2 regions of the Bradyrhizobium guangxiense genome follow, and region 2 is predicted to be linked to the other one. Evidence: predicted binding sites of a transcription regulator. Region 2 holds the regulator's gene; the other holds the start of a gene.

Region 1 (10,906 bases), 3.6 Mb from region 2:
CAGCGCGCGCAGCGCGATGCGGTTTACGCCACCAGCCATGTGCTGCGGCCATTGTGAGCCGCTGGATCTGGTGTGACGGCCAGCTGGCCTTGCGCTAGTCGGCAGCTCGCCTAGATTAGCCGGCATCTCACGAACCCAGCCGGAGTGCCGATGTCCAATCTATCCGCCTTTCCCGTCACCAAGCGCTGGCCGGCCAAGCATCCTGAGCTGCTCCAGTTGTACTCGCTGCCGACTCCGAACGGCGTCAAGGTCTCGATCATGCTCGAGGAGATCGGGCTTCCTTACGAAGTTCATCTCGTCGATTTCGGCAAGGACGACCAGAAGACGGCTGAATTCCTCTCGCTCAATCCGAACGGCAAGATCCCGGCGATCCTCGACCCCAACGGTCCGAGTGGCCGGCCGCTGCCGCTGTTCGAGTCCGGGGCGATCCTGCAATACCTTGCGGAGAAAACCGGCAAGTTCCTGCCCGAGGATGCCGCGCGGCGCTATCAGACTATCCAGTGGCTGCACTTCCAGATGGGCGGCATCGGGCCGATGTTCGGCCAGGTCGGCTTCTTCCACAAATTCGCCGGCAAGGATTTCGAGGACAAACGGCCGCTGGAGCGCTACGTGGGCGAGTCAAAGCGGCTGCTCGGCGTGATGGAGACGCATCTTTCCGGCCGGCAATGGTTCATGGATGACGATTACACCATTGCCGACATCTCCATGCTCGGCTGGGTGCGCAATCTCATCGGTTTCTACGGTGCCGGCGATCTCGTCGCGTTCACACAGTTCAAGTCGGTCGGTGCCTGGCTCGAGCGCGGGCTGGCGCGTCCGGCGGTGCAGCGCGGATTGAACATTCCGCAGCGGCCCTGAAACCTAGCTCAGCGCCTTGTAGGTCATGTAGATCGCCATCAGCGAGACGAGGGCGATCATGGCGCCGCGGAGCACCGATCGGCTGACGCCATTGGCCATGCGTGCGCCGAGATCGGTGCCAACCCAGAGCCCGGCAAGGATGCCGATGATCGCCGGCCAGCCGACCATGAGGCCCTTGCTCCAATAGATCCAGGCCGCCGGAAGATTGGTCGGGATGATCGAGAAGACGAGGCTGACGAGCTGCGCCTGATGCTGCGGCACGCGCAGGCCCGCGGCGAGGCCGACCGTGATCGCCAGACCTCCGCCGATGCCCATGAAGCCGGAGGAAAATCCGGCGAGCAGGCCGATGAGGAGCAGGGGGAGCCAAGGCAGCTGGTCTTCGTCCCCGGCTTCGCGGCTGCCGTCCCTGCGATCGCGGCGCAGGATCAACAGGGCCATCAGCGCGACGAGATAGACGACGTAGGTCCATTGCAGGACGGAATCGGAAACCGTTGTTGCGGCATAACCGCCGCCGGCGCCGCCGATCAGAAATCCGAGGCCGATCCACATGACCCACGGCAAGGGGCTGCGATTGCCGCTTTGCCAGTAGCGGCGTATGCCGGCGAGACCCGTCGGCGGAATCTGGGTGATCAGCGAAGTGCCCTGGGCAACGTGCTGCTCGGCCCCGAGCAGCAGCACGGAGAAGATCACGAGCCCGCCGCCCGGGCTGGTGCCCGAGAAGCCCGATGCCAGTCCGGCGACCAGACCGACACCGCCGCCGGCGAGGAGCTCGTGGAGCCAGGACATCGCTTACGTCCGGGTCCGCCGCCTGGTACCGGGCCTGGTCGTGCGAAAGCCGTCGATCACCCCGGTCACGGCCGCCATGCAGGCCTCGACGTCAAATTCGTCACCCCAGCATTTTTGCAGCACAAACCCCTGGAAGATCGCGATCAGAACGCGCGCGATCGCGTCCGCACCGAAGTCGCGTCTGATGAGGCCGTCGTGCTGGGCGCGCTCGACCAGCGCGACGATCAGAGCGCGCGGCATCTCGATGCCCTCGACGACGCTGCTGCGGACGCGGCGGTTGCGCAGGGCTTCGGCCCAGCCGTGGACGCCGACACGGCGGCGGGCTTCGCCGGCGGGATCGGTCAGCCATTGCGCGTAGACCCGGATCAGCGCGTGAAGTCCTTCGATCGGATCGCCGGATCCTTTCGCAACCGAATTGAGCACGGCTTCGCGCCGATGCCGGTCGTCCGCGAGTGCTTCGATCAGATCGTCCTTGCTCTGGAAGTAGAGATAGACCGCGCCATGGCTCAGTCCGGACCGCCTGACGATGTCGGCCATGCCGGTCTGGTGAAAGCCGTCTTCGGAGAAGCAGGCGAGGGCCGCTTCGAGAATCTGCTGCCGCCGGCCTTCGCGCTGCTTGTCGCTGATTTTGGGCATTCGGCGGTCCCCAAATAACTGACAGATCGATCGTTTTCCGACGGATCCTGGCAAACGCCAAAAGTAAGGTTGTCAAAACAAAAAACGATCAGTCAGTCATTTTTATTGCCAAAAAGAAGCCCGGTCAAGCCCGGCCGCGGACGCCGGGAAAGACGGAGGATGACGTCGTTGCGAATGCGCTGGCCCGAAGCGAGGCCGCAGGCCGGGTCGCGCGGCTAGAACAGCCGTCCGCCGTTCGGCACCGGCTTTCTCGGCTGCACCAGCACGACCTTGCCGTTGGCATCGGGCAAGCCGAGCGTCAGCACCTCCGAGATGACAGGTCCGATCTGGCGCGGCGGGAAATTGACGACGGCCGCGACCTGTTGTCCCACCAAAGTCTCGAGCGGATGGTTTTCGGTGATCTGGGCCGAACATTTGCGCACGCCGATGGCGGGTCCGAAGTCGATCCATAGCCGAAAGGCCGGCTTGCGCGCCTCGGGAAACGGCTTGGCGTCGACGATGGTGCCGACGCGGATATCGACGGCGAGGAAGCTGTTGAAGTCGATGGTCGGCGAGGCGGCGGCTGCGGGATCGTGGGTGACGTGCATGGGATGTCCGTTCGGCGAGTTGGCGTCGTTCGCGATATTGTCGCGCGAACCGGAGTTTCGTACAACGCCACGTCCGTCACGATACGTCATGCGCGAGGAACGTCTTGCCCAACACAATCTACGGCATCAAGAACTGCGACACCATGAAGAAGGCGCGAGCCTGGCTCGACACGCATGGCGTGCCTTACGCGTTTCACGACTACAAGGCGGCTGGCGTCGAGAAGGACAAGCTCAAGCAATGGAGCGACAAGGTCGGTTGGGAGACGCTGCTCAATCGCGCCGGGACGACCTTCAAGAAGCTGCCCGATGCCGACAAGGAAGGCTTGAGCGAGAAGAAGGCGCTGGCCCTGATGCTAGCGCAGCCATCGATGATCAAGCGGCCGGTGCTGGAGATTGGCGGCAGGCTGCTGGTCGGCTTCAAGCCGGACATCTATGCCAAGGAAGTCAAGGTCAAGTAGGTTCGCTGCCAGCGCCCGCCGACCGCTAGTTCAGCTCGATCATCTCGGTGGCGGTGCCGGGCTGGTCCGCGAGCTCGACCACGTCGGCAGTCGCGATTCGGCCGGGTGCGCGATGGAAAAGCTCGCGATCGATCACGGCGCGCAGCTTCGGACGCGGTAGCGCGTCGTTTCCGCGCATCAGATTCTTGATCTCAAAGCCGCCGTCCTCGCAGAAGGTCTTGACCGAGGCGATGACGTGACAGACCTTGCCGTCGGTGTGGAACGGCAGCAGCAGCCGTTCATAAGCGACGATGCGGCCGTAGATGTCGTCGACATCTGCAACGCTATAGACCGGCAGGGCGCGCGCCACACATTTATGATAGATCGGCATCACGAACGGTGCGAGACGTTGCCCGAGATAATCGCTGAGCAGAACGCCCTTGCCGGTCTGCCCATAGGCGCGCGAGATACGTGTGCCTTCGCTCTGGATGATCAGGCTCGGCGTCGGCGTCGAGATGTCCACCGTATAATAGATGAGGTCGGAGAGTTCTTCCTCGAGCCGCGCGGGCTGGTACTCCCAGATCGCCGGTGCGATCTGCTGGCGCGCATAAAGTCGCAGCCACGTGTTCAGCAGATCTCGCTGCCTGATCGACTTGACGATGGAGGGAGCGGCGCTCGCGAAATCCAAGACAATATTCCCGGAAGATAAACCCAAAGCATGATGTCGTTTGCGGGGAAATTTTTGATGAAGGCTGGCGCGCGGCACGAAAGACCGTTAACGACGGCTTGATGGCCGGTGCCTTGCGAACCGGGAGGCCGGGCAGGCACGACATCGAACAACTCCGACTAAGGGAGCATTTGTATCCCAGCCGGAGGCCTGATCTGCTCAGCTTTCCGCCTTGCCTAACCCCCGTCACCTCCGGCATATTCCGCGCCCGGAGGCGGCGTTCCGGATGGGCTCCAAGACCTCCGGAATGCCGAAGTAAACTAAGGATAGCCACGCGTATTTCGCGGGCAGGGGGAAATCTGTTTGGCCGATGAGTTCATTCTCGAAACGGAAGGCTTGACCAAGGAGTTCGCGGGCTTTTTCGCGGTCCGCGACGTTGCGCTCAAGGTTCGCCGTGGGAGCATTCATGCGTTGATCGGCCCGAACGGGGCCGGCAAGACGACCTGCTTCAATCTTCTGACCAAGTTCCTCAAACCGTCTGCCGGAAAAATCCTGTACAAGGGGCAGGACATCACTGCGATGGCGCCGGCCGACGTGGCCCGCATGGGCCTTGTTCGCTCGTTCCAGATCTCGGCGGTGTTTCCGCATCTCACCGCGCTGGAGAACGTCCGTGTCGCGCTTCAGCGCCAGCACGGCTCTTCGTTCGATTTCTGGCGCTCCAAGTCGGTCCTCAACCGTTACAACGACCGCGCACGCGAGTTGTTGAACGATGTCGGCCTCAGCGAGTTCGCCAACACGCCGGCGGTCGAGATGCCCTATGGGCGCAAGCGTGCACTCGAGATTGCAACCACGCTCGCGCTCGACCCGGAGATGATGCTGCTGGACGAGCCGATGGCCGGCATGGGTCACGAGGACATCGACAAGATCGCTGCGCTGATCAAGCGCATCTCCGCGAAATACACCATCCTGATGGTGGAGCATAATTTGAGTGTCGTGGCCAACCTCTCGGACATCATCACCGTGCTGACGCGCGGGCAGGTGCTCGCGCAAGGTCATTACAGCGAGCTCACCAAGGACGAGCGCGTCAAGGAAGCTTATCTGGGAGCCGGTCATGCCTGACACTGCGATCGCCGAGGCTCCGGCCAAGGCTGCGACCGGCGGAAACATCCTTCAAGTCCGCAACCTCGAAGCCTGGTACGGCGAGTCCCACATCCTGCACGGGATCAACTTCGACGTGAACGCGGGAGAGGTCGTCACCCTGCTCGGGCGCAACGGCGCCGGCAAGACGACCACGCTGAAGTCGATCATGGGCATCATCGGCAAGCGCACCGGCTCGGTGACGTTCAACAACCGGGAGATCATACGCGCGACCTCTGACAAGATCGCGCGTATGGGTATCGCGTTCTGCCCGGAAGAGCGGGGCATATTCTCCAGCCTCGACGTGCGTGAGAATTTGATGCTGCCGCCGGTGGTCCGTGAGGGCGGGTTGCCGCTCGATCAGATCTTCGAGCTGTTCCCGAATCTGAAGGAGCGGCTGGGCAGCCAGGGCACCAAGCTGTCCGGAGGCGAGCAGCAGATGCTCGCGATCGCGCGCATCCTGCGCACCGGCGCGAGCTTCCTGATGCTGGACGAGCCGACCGAGGGTCTCGCGCCCGTCATCATCCAGCAGATCGGCCATACCATTGCGCGGCTGAAGAAGGAGGGATTCACGATCCTTCTGGTCGAGCAGAATTTCCGCTTCGCGTCCACCGTCGCCGACCGCTACTACGTGGTCGAGCATGGCAAGATCATCGACGGATTTTCCAATGCGGAGCTTGCCGCCAACATGGACAAGCTCCACACCTATCTCGGCGTCTAGAACGCCAAAGAAGAATTGAAAAAGGAAAGTTGCATGAAGACCAGGTCGATTGCGTCATTGCTGCTGACCACCGCGCTGACCACCGCGCTGACCATCGCCGCGGCGGGTGTCGCGTCCGCGCAGGACAAGACCGTCAAGATCGGTGCGCTGTCCGATCAGTCCGGCCTCTACGCCGATCTCGGCGGCCCCGGCTCGACGCTCGCGGCGCAGATGGCCGTTGAGGATTCCGGCCTGGCGGCGAAGGGCTGGAAGATCGACATCATCTCCGGCGATCACCAGAACAAGCCCGACATCGGCACCGCGATCGCGCGGCAGTGGTTCGACGTCGACAAGGTTGACGTCATCGTCGACGTACCGAATTCCGGTGTGGCGCTCGCCGTCAACAACGTCATCAAGGAAAAGAACGGCGTCTACATCAATTCGGGGGCGGCGACCTCCGATCTCACCAACGCGCAGTGCTCGCCCAACACGGTGCACTGGACCTACGACACCTACATGCTTGCGCACACCACCGGCCAGGCGCTGGTCAAGGCAGGTGGCGACACCTGGTTCTTCCTGACCGCGGATTATGCCTTCGGTGCCGCTCTCGAGCGCGACACCACGGCGGTGGTCACGGCCAATGGCGGCAAGGTGATCGGCGGCGTCAAGCATCCGCTGAATACGCCGGACTTCTCGTCCTTCCTGCTCCAGGCGCAGTCGTCCAAGGCCAAGGTCATCGGTCTTGCCAACGCCGGCGGCGACACCACCAACACCATCAAGCAGGCGGCCGAGTTCGGCATCGGCAAGGGCGGTCAGAAGCTCGCGGCATTGCTGCTCTTCCTCACCGACGTCAAGGCGATCGGCCTCGAGACCGCGCAGGGCCTCAACTTCACCGAGACGTTCTACTGGGACATGAACGACCAGACCCGGGCGTTCTCGAAGCGCTTCGCTGCGAAGATGAAGAACAACGCGCCGCCGACCATGGTGCAGGCCGGCGTCTATGCGGGCGTGCGTCACTATCTCAAGGCGCTCGAAGCGGTCGGCGGCAATCCGCATGACGGCGTCAAGATCGTCGAGAAGATGAAGTCGATGCCGACCGAGGACGATCTGTTCGGCAAGGGCGAGATCCAGCCCAACGGCCGCACCATCCACAGCGCCTATCTGTTCGAGGTGAAGAAGCCCTCCGAGTCCAAGGGACCGTGGGACTTCTACAAGCTGGTGGGCTCGGTGCCGGGCGACCAGGCTTTCACGCCGCTATCCGAGAGCAAGTGCGCGCTCTTGAAGAAGTGAGATAACCGCCCGCGGGCCTTGAGGCTTGCGGGCGACTTTTGAGGGAACGCCGAAGGGACCGGGTGCGGAATCGATGCAGGCTCTATACGCTCAGCTACTGGTGGGACTGATCAACGGCTCGTTCTACGCGCTGCTCAGTCTCGGGCTTGCCGTGATCTTCGGCATGCTCAACATCATCAATTTCGCCCATGGCGCGCTCTACATGATGGGCGCCTTCGTCGCCTATTTTCTCTTGAACCTCGGCGGCATCAACTACTGGTGGGCGCTGCTGCTTGCGCCCGTCATCGTCGGCATCTTCGGCATGATCCTCGAGCGGACCATGCTGCAATGGCTGACCGGCCTCGATCACCTCTATGGCCTGCTGCTGACCTTCGGCATCGCGCTGATCGTGCAGGGCGTGTTCCAGAACTATTTCGGCTCCTCGGGACTGCCTTACGCCATTCCGGACCAGCTCAGGGGCGGCATGAACCTGGGATTCATGTTCCTGCCGATCTATCGCGGTTGGGTCGTCGTGTTCTCGCTGGTCGTGTGTCTGGCGACCTGGTTCCTGATCGAGAAGACGCAGCTCGGCGCTTACCTGCGGGCCGCCACCGAAAATCCGACGCTGGTGCGCGCTTTCGGCATCAACGTACCGCGCATGATCACACTCACTTACGGCCTCGGCGTCGGTCTGGCCGCGCTCGCCGGCGTGCTCTCGGCGCCGATCAACCAGGTGCGGCCGCTGATGGGTGCGGATCTCATCATCGTCGTGTTCGCGGTGGTCGTGATCGGCGGCATGGGATCGATCATGGGCTCCATCATCACCGGCTTCGCGCTCGGCGTGATCGAGGGCCTGACCAAATATTTCTACCCCGAGGCCTCCAACACCGTGGTGTTCGTGCTGATGGTGCTGGTGCTCTTGGTGAAGCCAACGGGATTGACGGGAAGGGCGGCCTGATATGACAACCCTGACAGACGACACGCTGCCGGCATCCCCGCGCGCGATGCGCGACGAGATGATTGTGTTCGTTGTGATGGCGCTGCTCTTGGCGTCGGTCCCGTTCACGGGAGTCTATCCGTTCTTCGTGATGCAGGCGCTGTGCTTTGCGCTGCTCGCCTGCGCCTTCAACCTGCTGATCGGCTATGGCGGCCTGCTGTCGTTCGGCCACGCGATGTTCTTGGGGACGGCCGGCTATTGCAGCGCGCATGCGCTGAAGGTGTGGGCGTTGCCGCCCGAGCTCGGTATCCTCGTCGGCATTGCAGCGGCTTTCGTGCTCTCGATCATCACGGGCTACATCTCGATCCGCCGGCAGGGCATCTATTTCTCGATGATCACGCTGGCGCTGTCGCAGCTCTTGTACTTCATCTACCTCCAGGCCCCGTTCACCCATGGTGAGGACGGCATCCAGGGCATCCCGCAGGGGCGCATGTTCGGGGTGTTCGATCTCTCCAAGCCGACGGTGCTCTATTACGTCGTGCTGGTCGGGTTCCTCGCCGGCTTCCTGCTGATCTTCCGCATCATCAACTCGCCGTTCGGCGAGGTGCTGAAGTCGATCCGTGAGAACGAGCAGCGCGCGATTTCGCTCGGCTACCGGACCGACCAGTACAAGTTCCTGGCCTTCGTCCTGTCCGGCACGCTGGCCGGTTTCGCCGGCGCGCTGAAGGTGTTCGTGGCGCAGAATGCCTCGCTCACCGACGTCCATTGGTCGATGTCCGGTGAAGTCGTGCTGATGACGCTGGTCGGCGGCCTCGGCACCATCTTCGGTCCCGTGGTCGGCGCCTTCGTGATCATCGCGATGCAGCAATATCTGGCCGGGTTCGGCCAATGGGTGACAGTGATCCAGGGGTCGATCTTCGTGATCTGCGTGCTCACCTTCCGTCGTGGCGTCATCGGCGAAATCGCGCATTACTTCCGGCGATCGCTCTAAGTCATTGATTCAAGGTCGATTTACTTATTGCGTGAAAGCGGTGGATGATCCGGCTCCGCGGGCGTGAGATGACACGCACGTGGATCGAAAATGGTCTATGACAGTTTCATGACGGCCCCGACGGGCCGGGCCATTTCCAACCGGTAGCCTGTCCCCATGATGCGATGGTTTCGCGCTTTCCTGCCCAAGGAAGAACGGTTCTTCGACCTGTTCGACCGGCATGCCCAGACCGTGATTCAGGGGGCAATCGCGCTCCAGGGGATGCTCAACGGGGGCGAGGAGACGCCGGTCTATTGCCAGCGCGTCAACCAGTTCGAGAACGACGCCGACAACATAACCCGTGAGGTGCTGACGGCGGTGCGCCGCACCTTCATCACCCCGTTCGACCGCGGCGACATCAAGAACCTGATTACCTCGCTGGACGATGCCATCGACCAGATGCAGCAGACGGCCAAGGCCGTGATGCTGTTCGAGGTCCGCAGCTTCGAGCCCCCCATGCGCGAGATCGGCGGGCTGCTGATCGAATGTGCCAATCTGGTCGGCCGCGCGCTGCCCTTGATGCAGGCGATCGGCCCGAACGTCGCCATGCTCACCGCGATCACCGAGGAGTTGGGCAAGCTGGAGGGCCGCGTCGACGACCTCCACGACATCGGACTGAAGGAGCTGTTCCTCAAGCATCGCGACGGCAACGCGATGGACTTCATCGTTGGTGTCGAGATCTACGACCACCTCGAGAAGGTGGCCGATCGCTTCGACGACGTCGCGAACGAGATCAACAGCATCGTCATCGAGCAAGTTTAGCGCATGATCCGGAAAAGTGTGCAGCGGTTTTCCTTCGCGACAAACGCGGAATGCGTTTGCGCGGAGATCATGCGCAAAGCTTAGAGCAGGGGCGCCGCCGTGGATGCTGCGTTGGGTCTTCCCGTCCTGGTCGGACTGATCGCTGTCGCGCTGCTGTTCGATTTTCTGAACGGCCTGCACGATGCCGCCAATTCGATCGCGACCATCGTCTCGACCCGCGTGTTGCGGCCGCAATTCGCGGTGTTCTGGGCTGCCTTCTTCAATTTCGTCGCCTTCATGGTGTTCGGGCTGCACGTTGCCCAGACCATCGGCACCGGGATCATCGATCCCTCGATCGTCGACGCCCAGGTGATCTTCGCCGCGCTGGTCGGAGCGATCGTCTGGAACCTGGTGACCTGGGCGCTCGGCATCCCGTCCTCGTCGTCGCACGCGCTGATCGGCGGGCTCGTCGGCGGCGGCATGGCCAAGGCAGGGATCTCGGCGGCGGTGTGGAGCGGATTGTCCAAGACGGTGCTGGCGATCGTGCTGTCGCCGCTGGTCGGCTTCCTGCTGGCGATGATGCTGGTGGCGATCGTGTCGTGGGCCTCGGTGCGCTCGACGCCGTTCGCGGTCGATCGTGCCTTCCGGATCCTGCAATTCGCCTCCGCCTCGCTTTATTCGCTCGGCCACGGCGGCAACGACGCGCAGAAGACCATGGGCATCATCGCGGTGCTGCTGTATTCACAGGGCCATCTCGGCAGCGACTTCTCGGTGCCGTTCTGGGTGGTGCTGTCGTGCCAGGCGGCCATGGCGATGGGCACCTTGATGGGCGGCTGGCGCATCGTCCGCACCATGGGCCTGCGGATCACGAAACTGACGCCGATGCAGGGCTTCTGCGCCGAGACGGGAGGGGCCGCGACCCTGTTCATGGCGACCTTCCTCGGGGTTCCCGTCTCGACCACGCACACCATTACCGGCGCCATCGTCGGCGTCGGGGCCGCCCGCCGCGTCTCGGCTGTGCGCTGGAACGTGGCGAGCTCGATCGTCTATGCCTGGGTGATCACGATCCCGGCCTCGGCCATCGTCGCGGCGCTGAGCTGGTGGGCGGTCAAGATCTTCGTCAA
Region 2 (10,906 bases):
AGCGGCGAGCGCTTCGAGATCGACGTGCCGGCGTTTTCGCTCGACAGCCCGGACAGCAAGCGGGTGTTGAATTAACGGCCTCACAAATGGCGGAGATGGCGTGACAGCTTCGTTCTCCAACTGTCGCTGTCATTCCCCGCGAAGGCGGGGAATCCAGTACGCGCTTCGCTCTGCCCACCTACGACGCTACGACTCCTACGCGTCCTCGACGCCCGCTTCATCCGGCGTGAAATCGTACACCGACGAGCAGAACTCGCAGGTGACGACGACCTTGTCGTCCTTGACCATCGCGGCACGATCGTCCGGCGAAAAGCTCTTGAGCATCGCGGCGACTGCATTGCGCGAGCAGGAGCACTGCGCCTTGAGGACTATCGGATTGAACACGCGCACGCCGCGCTCGTGGAACAGGCGAAACAGCAGCCTCTCGCCGGAGAGCTCGGGGTCGATCAGCTCGACGTCCTCGACCGTCTCGATCAGCGAACGCGCCTCGACCCAGGCGTCGTCCTCGGCGACGCTGTGCACCTCGACGCCGTCGGGGGCATCGCCGGGATGCAGGTCCGCCTGGCGCGCGCGCTCAGGCGCCTTGGGCAGAAACTGCATCAGCATGCCGCCGGCGCGCCAGCGATGCTTGCCGCCGTCGCTCGAGCGCCATTCCTCGCCAACCGCGAGGCGCACGCGCGTCGGGATCTGCTCGGAGCGCAGGAAATATTCGTGCGCGGCGTCTTCCAGACTGCCGCCGTCGAGCGCGACCAGGCCCTGGTAGCGGCTCATGTCGGGGCCCTGGTCGATGGTCATGGCGAGATGACCGCGGCCAAGCAGTGTGCCGGAATCCAAGCCAGATTTTTGGACGTCGCCGAGGCGCGCGGCATCGAAGCGCGCATGGGCGCCCAGCCGATCCGGCGCCTGATAGTCCACCACCAGGAACGACACCGGACCGTCGGTCTGGGCCTGCAGGATGAAGCGGCCCTCGAATTTCAGCGCCGAGCCGAGCAGCGTCGTCAGCACGATGGCCTCGCCGAGCAGCTTGCCCACGGCAGCGGGATAATCGTGCTTGGTCAGGATGTCGTCGAGCGCCGGACCAAGCCGCACCAGGCGGCCGCGCACGTCGAGCGCGTCGACCTCGTAAGGCAGCACAGCGTCGTCGATCGGAACCGCCGATGGTGCGCGAACCAGGCCTTCAGGCCCGGTTTTCATGTCAGGGGATTGGGAAACCATGGCGCTTTATCTGGGGTCGGAGGGCGGAAATGGAAGGGGGCGCGGGGTGGTGTGTTCCCGATGCGATTAGGTTGCACAAGGTTGCGGCAAATTCGATGTTGTCCCGGACAAGCGTAAGCGCAGCTCCGGGACCCATCATCACAGGATGCGATTTGACGAAGACTGTTCGCCTCCGCGAGCCTGCCACAAAGAGAGATTCCGCGGTATGGGTCCCTGCGCCCGTGCGCAATTGCGCACCCGGCAGGGACGCCAGTTGGTGTAAGGTGGCAGCCGGACTCCAGCGAACCTACTTCACCGCGTCAAAGCACCAGGCCAGAATGCCCTTCTGCGCGTGCAGGCGGTTTTCGGCCTCGTCGAACACGACCGATTGCGGACCGTCGATCACCTCGTCGGTGACCTCCTCGCCGCGATGGGCGGGCAGGCAGTGCATGAACAGCGCATCGGGCTTGGCGAGCGACATCAGCTTGCTGTTGACCTGGTAGGGCTTGAGCACGTTGTGGCGATGCTCGCCTTCCTTGTCGCCCATCGACACCCAGGTGTCGGTGACGACGCAATCGGCACCGCGCACGGCGGCTTCCGGATCGGTGCCGAGCACGATCGGCGCGCCCGTCGCCTTGACCCAGTCGCGCATCGCCTTTTTCGGCGCGAGCTCCGGAGGGGTGGCGACGTTGAGCTGAAACTTGAAGCGCTCGGCGGCATGCGCCCATGACGCCAGAACGTTGTTGTCGTCGCCAGTCCAGGCCACCGTCTTGCCCTCGATCGGACCGCGATGCTCCTCATAGGTCATGAGGTCGGCCATCACCTGGCAGGGATGCGAACGCCGCGTCAGGCCGTTGATGACGGGCACGGTGGCGTTGGCCGCAAGCTCCAGCAGGGCCTCGTGATTGAGGATGCGGATCATGATGGCGTCGACGTAACGCGACAGCACGCGTGCGGTGTCGGCGATGGTCTCGCCGCGGCCGAGCTGCATCTCGGCGCCGGTGAGCATGATGGGTTCGCCGCCGAGCTGGCGCATGGCGACGTCGAACGAGACCCGCGTGCGGGTCGAGGGCCGCTCGAAGATCATCGCCAGCGTCTTGCCTTCGAGCGGCCGCACCGGCTGTTGTGCCTTCTGCTTCGCCTTCATCGCGGAGGAGGCGGCGAGCATGCGCTTGAGCTCCGACAGCGGCAGCTCGTTGATGTCGAGGAAGTGCTTCGGCGTCTTGGTGGGGGACTTGCTCATCAGCTTGCCGCCCGCTTGGTCTGGCCCGCCGACAATGCGGTGCAGGCACGCTCCAGCCGCCCGACGCTGTCCTCGATCTCGGCTTCACTGACGATCAGCGGTGGCAGGAAGCGGACGACATTGTCGCCGGCCCCGACGGTCAGCAGTTTCTCGTCGCGCAAGGCGGCCACGAGATCGCCCGACGGCACGACGGCCTTGATGCCGATCAGGAGGCCCTCGCCGCGCACTTCGCTGACGATGTCGGGATGACGGTCGATCACGGAGGCGAGCTTCTGCTTGAGAAGCAGCGACATCTTCTGCACGTGGTCGAAGAAGCCGGGCTTGAGCATGACGTCGAGTACGGCGTTGGCCGCGGCGATCGCCAGCGGATTGCCGCCGAAGGTCGAGCCGTGCGAGCCAGGCCCCATGCCTGAAGCCGCATCAGCGGTCGCCAGGATTGCGCCGATCGGGAAGCCGCCACCGAGCGCCTTCGCCAGCGACATCACGTCAGGTGCGACGCCGGTGCGCCGATGGGCGAACAGATCACCGGCGCGGCCCATGCCGGTCTGCACCTCGTCGAATGCGAGCAGCAAGCCCTTCTCGTCGCAGAGCTGGCGCAGCGCCTTGAGGAAGCCGGGAGGTGCCGAGCGCACGCCGCCCTCGCCCTGGATCGGCTCGATCAGGATGCCGGCGGGGCCGGGGCCGATCGCCTTCTTGACGGCTTCGAGGTCGCCATGCGGCACTTGGTCGAAGCCGTCCATCGGCGGGCCGAACCCTTCGAGATATTTGGCGGAGCCCGTCGCAGCCAGCGTCGCCAACGTGCGGCCGTGGAAGGCGCCTTCGAAGGTGATGATGCGGTAGCGCTCCGGATGGCCCTTGGAGAAATGATGATGGCGGACCAGCTTGATCACGCCCTCCAGCGCCTCGGCGCCGGAATTGCAGAAGAACACGAAGTCCGCAAAGCTCTCGCTGCACAGGCGCGCGGCGAGCTTCTCGCCGTCCGGGCTCTGAAACAGGTTCGACATGTGCCACAGCCTGGTCGCCTGCTCCTGCAACGCCTTGATCAGATGCGGATGGCAATGGCCGAGCGCGTTCACCGCGACGCCCGAGGTGAAATCGAGATAGCGATCACCGTTGGTCGCGATCAGCCAGCAGCCTTCGCCGCGTTCGAAACCGAGGTTGGCCCTGGCGAAAACGGGGAGCAAATGCGGCGCTGCGCTGTTAGTCATGACGGTCACTTGAATGTTGCGGACGGCGTGAGGCGTGCATTGCGCAACGCACCATCGACCGGCCCGGAAAACGAAACGTGCCGCCTTTTAAGGGCGGCACGCGCAACTATCTTATGCTCGGCGAAACTGGTGTCAATGCCACCTGGAAAGCCTCGGGAAACGCTGATTCCGTAGTCTTGCGGTGGCGATTTTGCGGGTTTTTCACCACGGAACATGTGGAAGCGAGTCGGCGGACTCTTGCGCGTGAGTCACGCCATATTGTAGCGTTTGAACTGTCAGATACGACATCTCGTGCAGCGGTTCTGATCCCAAGAGTCCTCATGTACCGGCGTAAACGTTCGGGCGTTAGTCACGCGCCCGGCGAGCCTTAAGGGATTCTGACGGCACGGGTTTTTCGAGGCTTAGGCATTCGCCGCAACGGCGCCAGGACGGCAGCCGCGCGGCGAGGGAAAGGGTGCAATGACGGTTTTGACCTGGTCCGATGATCGCGTCGAGCAGCTTAAGAAGCTCTGGGAGGCCGGGCTTTCGGCCAGCCAGATCGCAGCAGAGCTCGGCAATGTGACCCGCAATGCCGTGATCGGCAAAGTGCACCGGCTCGGTTTGTCCGGCCGCGCCAAGAGCCCGTCATCGGCCGCGCCCCGGCCGCGCAAGGCGCGTCCGGCACAGCACATGATGCGGGTGAGCCGCCCCATCGCGCGCGGCAACACCGCGCTGGCGCAGGCCTTCGAGGTCGAGGTCGAGGCCGAACCCGTTACCTACGACAACGTGGTCCCGATGAGCCAGCGGCTGTCGTTGCTCGAATTGAACGAGGCGACCTGCCACTGGCCGGTCGGCGATCCCTCGAGCCCGGATTTCTTCTTCTGCGGCGGCAAGGCGCTGTCCGGCCTGCCCTATTGCGCCCAGCACTCGCGCGTGGCGTATCAGCCCGCGGCGGATCGCCGGCGCGCACCGGCCAAGCCGGGCCCGCGGTGAGATCAGCCAGGTAACATCGAGACGAAAAAGCGCGCCGGCCGGTGCGCTTTTTGTTGACCTCTCTGGATTAGACGTTACGTCTGCTCGGCCTTCGCGAAGCGATCGTCGAGTGCGTAGCCGGCGCCGCGGACGGTGCGGATCGGGTCCTGCTCGCGGCCGAGATTGAGCAGTTTGCGCAGGCGGCCGATATGGACGTCGACGGTACGCTCGTCGATGTAGATGTCGCGGCCCCAGACGCTGTCGAGCAGCTGCTCGCGCGAGAACACCCGACCGGGATGCTCCAGGAAGAACTCCAGCAGGCGATATTCGGTCGGGCCGAGATCGATCGGCCGCCCCGAGCGCGCCACACGGCGCTTGTCGCGGTCGAGCTCGATGTCGCCATAAGCGAGCACGGTGGCGAGCCGCTCCGGGCTGGCGCGCCGCAAGAGGCCCTTCACGCGCGCCAGCAGCTCCGGCACCGAGAACGGCTTGACGATGTAATCGTCGGCGCCGGTGGCAAGACCGCGCACCCGCTCGCTCTCCTCGCCGCGCGCGGTGAGCATGATAATCGGCAGCTGCTTGGTCTCGGGACGGGTGCGCAGGCGGCGGCACAGCTCGATGCCGGACAGGCCCGGCAGCATCCAGTCGAGCACGATCAGGTCGGGAATGTGCTCCTTGAGGCGGGGATCGGCATCGTCGCCGCGCATCACCGTCTCGACGTCATAGCCGTCGCCTTCGAGGTTGTAGCGCAGAAGCTCGGTGAGAGCTTCCTCGTCCTCAACCACCATAATGCGTGCGCCCATGGTGTCGTCGCTCCTTAAGTCTTCAGGTATTCGGGATCGTCGTGGCGAACGTGGTCATGTCGCCCTTCGGCCGCTTGTCGGTGATCGCCTGGCCCTCGATCATGTAGAACACGGTCTCGGCGATGTTGGTGGCGTGGTCGCCGATCCGCTCGATGTTCTTGGCGCAGAACATCAGATGGATGCAGAACGAGATGTTGCGCGGATCCTCCATCATGTAGGTAAGGAGCTCGCGGAACAGCGAGGTGCAGATCGCGTCGACTTCCTCGTCACCCTTCCACACCGCCATCGCCGCCGGCAGATCGTGCGCGGCATAGGCGTCCAGCACGCTCTTGACCTGCTGCTGCACGAGGTCGGTCATGTGCTCCAGGCCGCGGAACAGTTTGAGCGGATGGAAGTCGGTCTCCAGCGCCGCGACGCGCTTGCCCATGTTCTTGGCGAGGTCGCCGATCCGCTCGAGGTCGGTCGCAACGCGCATGGCGCCAACGATCTCGCGCAGATCCACCGCCATCGGCTGGCGCCGGGCGATGGTGAGCACCGCGCGTTCCTCGATGCGCTTCTGCAGCGCGTCGAGGTCGGCGTCGGTGGTGACGACGCGCTGGCCGAGCGCGACGTCGCGGCGGATCAGCGCGTCGACGGACTCGACGATCATGCGTTCGGCGATTCCGCCCATCTCGGCGACCAGGCGGGTGAGCTCCTGGAGGTCGGTGTCGAAAGCCTTTGCGGTATGTTCAGAACCCATGTCCCGTCTCCTCAGCCGAACCGGCCGGTGATGTAATCCTGCGTACGCCGGTCGCTCGGCGACGTGAAGATCTTGCTGGTGTCGTCGAACTCGATCAACTCGCCGAGATACATGAAGGCGGTCTTGTCCGAGACGCGCGCCGCCTGCTGCATATTGTGGGTGACGATCGCGATCGTGTAGTTCTCGGACAATTCCTGGATCAGCTCCTCGACCTTGGCGGTCGAGATCGGGTCGAGCGCCGAGCAGGGCTCGTCGAATAGGATCACCTCGGGCCGCACCGCGACGGTGCGGGCGATGCACAGGCGCTGCTGCTGGCCGCCGGAAAGCGACAGGCCGGAGGCGTTGAGCTTGTCCTTGACCTCGTTCCACAGCGCGCCGCCGCGCAGCGCCTTCTCGACGCGGTCGTCCATCTCGGATTTCGAGATCTTTTCATAAAGCCGGATGCCGAAGGCGATGTTCTCGTAGATCGTCATCGGGAACGGCGTCGGCTTCTGGAACACCATGCCGACGCGGGCGCGCAGCAGGTTCAGGTCCAGCTTGGGGTCGAGGATGTTGGTCTGGTCGAGCATGAGCTGACCGGTAGCGCGCTGCCCCGGATAGAGGTCGTACATCCGGTTGAAGATGCGCAGCAGGGTCGACTTGCCGCAGCCCGACGGGCCGATGAACGCCGTGACGCGGTTGGTGCCCAGCGTCAGGTTGATGTTCTTCAGTGCATGGTGCTCGCCGTAATAGAAGTTGAGGTTGCGCACCGTCACCTTGGCGGGCGCTTCCGGCAGCGGCTGCTGCGAGGCAAGATGAGCGTTGGAACTCACGGATACGGAAAGGTCGGTCATTTTGCAGTCCTCTCGGCGCCGAGGATGCGCGCGCCAATGTTCAGGGCAAGCACGGTGATCGTGATCAGCAGCGCGCCGCTCCAGGCGAGCTGCTTCCAATAGGCGTAGGGGCTCTGCACGAAGTTGTTGATGGTGACCGGCAGGTTCGCCATCGTCTTGTTCAGGCTGAGGCTGAAGAACTGGTTCGACAGCGCGGTGAAGAGCAGCGGCGCGGTCTCGCCGGCGACGCGGGCGGTGGCGAGCAGCACGCCGGTGATGAGACCGGAGCGCGCGGCGCGGTAGGCGATGCGCTTGATCACCAGCGAGCGCGGCAGGCCGAGCGCGCTTGCCGCCTCGCGCAGCGCGTTCGGCACCAACAGCAGCATGTCCTCGGTCGTGCGAAGCACCACCGGGATGACGATGACGGCGAGCGCCAGCGCACCCGCGATCGCCGAGAAGCCGCGCATCGGCACCACCACGGCGCCGTAGATGAACAGGCCGATGATGATCGAGGGCGCCGAGAGCAGAATGTCGTTGATGAAGCGGATCACCGAGGTCAGCTTGTCGTTGCGGCCGTACTCGGCGAGATAGGTGCCGGCGAACAGGCCGAGCGGCGCGCCGATGCCGACGCCGAGCACGGTCATGATCAGCGAGCCGACGATAGCGTTGAGCAGGCCGCCTTCGGTCGAGCCGGGCGGCGGCGTGTTCTCGGTGAAGATCTGCAGGTTCAGACCGCTCACACCGTTGTAGAGCAGCGTCATCAGGATCAGCGCGAGCCAGGTGACGCCGAAGGCGGCGGCGGCGATGCAGAGGCCGCGGACCACGATGTCCTTGCGGCGGCGGCGTACGTAGATCGGGTTCATGTCACTTCCCCGCCTTCTTTTCCAGACGCAGCAGCATCAGCCGCGCGGCCGCGAGCACGAAGAACGTCAGCACGAACAGGAGCAAGCCGAGCAGGATCAGGCCGGACTGGTGCAGACCGTCGCTCTCGGCGAACTCCGATGCGATCGCCGCCGAGATCGTGGTGCCCGGCGCGAAGATCGACGAGGAGATGCGGAACGAGTTGCCGATGATGAAGGTCACCGCCATGGTCTCGCCGAGCGCGCGGCCCAGCGCCAGCATGACGCCACCGATGATGCCGACGCGGGTATAGGGGATCACCACGCTGCGGACGACTTCCCAGGTGGTGCAGCCGACACCGTAGGCGGCTTCCTTCAGGACCGGCGGCACCGTCTTGAACACGTCGACCGAGATCGAGGTGATGAAGGGCAGCACCATGATGGCGAGGATCAGCGCGGCGTTGAACAGGCTGAGATAGGACGGAGGACCTGCGAAGATCGCGCCCAGCACGGGGACGCCGTCGAAGATCCTGATCATGAAGGGCTGGAACGTGTTGGCCAGGAACGGGCCGAGCACGAAGAACCCCCACATGCCGTAGATGATCGAGGGGATGCCGGCGAGCAGCTCGACCGCCATGCCGATCGGGCGGCGCAGCCATTGCGGGCAGAGCTCGGTGAGGAAGATGGCGATGCCGAGACCGACGGGAATGGCGATCAGCATCGCGATGAAGGAGGTGACGAGCGTGCCGTACATCGGCCCGAGGGCGCCGAGCACGGGCGGATCGGCCGACGGGGCCCAGCGCTGCGTCCACAGGAAGGAGAGGCCGTATTCCTTCATCGCCGGGAACGCGCCGACGATCAGCGAGACGATGATGCCGCCGAGAATGAGCAGCACCGATATCGCGGACAACCGCGTGATCCAGTAGAAGGTGACGTCGCCGAGCTTGAACGCGCTCAAGGCCTTGGCGCGGTCATACGGTCCGGCGTCGTCGATTACATCGCTCTGAACGGCCATCTCAGCCACGCCAATCCCCTGTACCCGTTATATACGCTTGTTGCCGGTTGTTGTGGTCTTGCGCTCCGGACGCGGCGCAAGGCCGATCCGGAGCGGAGGTTTTTTCGATATCCCGGCGTGATGTCCGGGACAGGAGCGTTAGCTCTTGATCTCGGCAGCCCAGGTCTTCTCGATCAGCTTGACGACGCCGTCCGGCATCGGGATGTAGTCGAGCTCTTCAGCCGCCTTGCCGCCGTTCTTGAAGGCCCAGCGGAAGAACTTGATGGCTTCCTGCGAGGCCGCCTTGTCGGTGGCGTCCTTGTGCATCAGGATGAAGGTAGCCGCCGTGATCGGCCAGGACTTGTCGCCGGGCTGGTCGGTCAGGATGACGTAGTAGCCGGGCGCCTTGGCCCAGTCGGCGTTGGAGGCGGCCGCCTGGAACGCTTCGACGGTCGGCTGCACGGGCTTGCCGGCCTTGTTCACGAGACCGGCGTAGGTCAGCTTGTTCTGCTTGGCATAGGCGTACTCGACATAGCCGATCGAGTTCTTGGTCTGGCTGATGTTGCCCGACACGCCTTCGTTGCCCTTGGCGCCGACGCCGACCGGCCACTCGACCGCGGTGCCCTCGCCAACCTTGCTCTTCCAGTCCGCGCTCGCCTTGGAGAGGTAGTTGGTGAAGTTGAAGGTGGTGCCCGAACCGTCCGAGCGGCGGACCACGGTGATCGCCTCCGCGGGCAGCTTCGCGTTCGGATTGAGCTTCTTAATCGCGGCGTCGTCCCACTTGGTGATCTTGCCGAGATAGATGTTGGCCAGCGTCTCGCCGTCGAACATCAGTTCGCCCGGCTTCACGCCCTCGATGTTGACCACGGGAACGATGGCACCCATCACCATCGGCCACTGGACGAGGCCGTCCTTCTCGAGCTGCTCGGCCTTGAGCGGGGCGTCGCTGGCGCCGAAGGTCACGGTCTTGGCCTGGATCTGCTTGATGCCGCCGCCCGAACCGATCGACTGGTAGTTCAGACCGTTGCCGGTCTCCTTCTTATAGGCGTCAGCCCATTTGGAATAGATCGGGAACGGGAAGGTCGCGCCGGCCCCGGTGATGTCGGCCGCAAAGGCCACCGTCGTCGATGCGGCGACCAAGCCGGCAACGACCATCGTCTTGAGGAAATTCATGCTGGTCTCCATACAGGGGAACGAAGCGCCATCTGCGCCCGATCGCGCTCCCCGCGCCGCCCCTTTAGGAGCGGTCGGCTGTGCTTTTACGAAGGTTTCATGACAGTTGGATGACGCCAACAAGCGACTGAAATCGCTTATATTTCAGGTCGCTGCCGGGGCCTTGCCTTGGGGAAAACAGGCGGTGAAAGTTGCCCCCTGCTTGGGCACGCTTTCGATCAAAAGCCGGCCGCGATGGCGGTTAAGAATATGTTTCACCAGCGATAATCCAAGCCCGGTGCCGCCTTGCGAGCGGCTGTCGCCGACGTCCACCCGGTAGAACCGCTCGGTCAGCCGCGGCAGGTGCTCGGGCGCGATGCCGGGGCCGAAATCGCGCACCATGATCCGGATTTCCTGAGTTCCGTCAGTCGCCGCGGCCGAGGTCAGCGACACGATGACGCGTCCGCCGGAGGCGCCGTATTTGAGCGCGTTCTCGATCAGATTCTCGAACAGGCGGAGCAGCTCCTCGCGGTCGCCCGGGATCATCACCGGCCCCTCAGGCAGATGGATTTCGACCTCGACCTGGCGCTCGCGTGCGAGCGGCTCCAGCCCGTCGGCAACTTGGCGGATGATCGGCAGCAGGTCGACCAGGGTGTCGGGCCGGACATGGGCCGACAGCTCGACCCGCGACAATGACAAGAGATCGTCGATCAGCCGCGCCATGCGCGTGGCTTGGTTGTGCATGATGCCGAGGAAGCGCTCGCGCGCCTTGGGATCGTCCTTGGCCTGGCCCTGCAGCGTGTCGATGAAGCCCGACAGCGCGGCGAGCGGCGTGCGCAGCTCGTGGCTGGCATTGGCGACGAAGTCGGCGCGCATCTCCTCGACCCGGCGCAGCGGCGTCTGGTCGTGGAAGGTCATCAGCATGCATTTGTCGGCGCCGCCGAAGCTGGTCGGCACCGGCACCGGCGTGA

Evidence for each region. The regulator PhoB, encoded in region 2, activates phosphate uptake and scavenging genes when phosphate is short. The targets are predictions, from matches to a motif close to TGTCATNNANCTGTCAT.
Region 1: a site for PhoB is predicted at 9,100-9,116, ahead of X268_RS12525 (DUF47 domain-containing protein). Genes of this name have one in related genera too.

What each region holds. Positions count from the first base shown of each region.
Region 1 covers NZ_CP022219.1:2,679,473-2,690,378, forward strand. Annotated here, with positions in the region: gene X268_RS39360 (hypothetical protein) at 1-57, shown strand, start outside; gene X268_RS12470 (glutathione S-transferase family protein) at 151-855, shown strand; gene X268_RS12475 (sulfite exporter TauE/SafE family protein) at 859-1,641, opposite strand; gene X268_RS12480 (TetR/AcrR family transcriptional regulator) at 1,645-2,277, opposite strand; gene X268_RS12485 (tRNA-binding protein) at 2,493-2,864, opposite strand; gene X268_RS12490 (ArsC family reductase) at 2,969-3,322, shown strand; gene X268_RS12495 (PAS domain-containing protein) at 3,348-3,989, opposite strand; gene X268_RS12500 (ABC transporter ATP-binding protein) at 4,332-5,087, shown strand; gene X268_RS12505 (ABC transporter ATP-binding protein) at 5,080-5,826, shown strand; gene X268_RS12510 (ABC transporter substrate-binding protein) at 5,860-7,095, shown strand; gene X268_RS12515 (branched-chain amino acid ABC transporter permease) at 7,169-8,032, shown strand; gene X268_RS12520 (branched-chain amino acid ABC transporter permease) at 8,034-9,002, shown strand; gene X268_RS12525 (DUF47 domain-containing protein) at 9,159-9,803, shown strand; gene X268_RS12530 (inorganic phosphate transporter) at 9,903-10,906, shown strand, end outside; gene sugE (quaternary ammonium compound efflux SMR transporter SugE) at 10,903-10,906, opposite strand, start outside.
Region 2 covers NZ_CP022219.1:6,340,539-6,351,444, forward strand. Annotated here, with positions in the region: gene apaG (Co2+/Mg2+ efflux protein ApaG) at 1-75, shown strand, start outside; gene X268_RS30465 (Hsp33 family molecular chaperone) at 196-1,215, opposite strand; gene argF (ornithine carbamoyltransferase) at 1,502-2,437, opposite strand; gene X268_RS30475 (aspartate aminotransferase family protein) at 2,437-3,645, opposite strand; gene X268_RS30480 (GcrA family cell cycle regulator) at 4,105-4,617, shown strand; gene phoB (phosphate regulon transcriptional regulator PhoB) at 4,692-5,399, opposite strand; gene phoU (phosphate signaling complex protein PhoU) at 5,422-6,138, opposite strand; gene pstB (phosphate ABC transporter ATP-binding protein PstB) at 6,150-6,971, opposite strand; gene pstA (phosphate ABC transporter permease PstA) at 6,968-7,813, opposite strand; gene pstC (phosphate ABC transporter permease subunit PstC) at 7,815-8,804, opposite strand; gene pstS (phosphate ABC transporter substrate-binding protein PstS) at 8,943-9,956, opposite strand; gene X268_RS30515 (ATP-binding protein) at 10,101-10,906, opposite strand, start outside.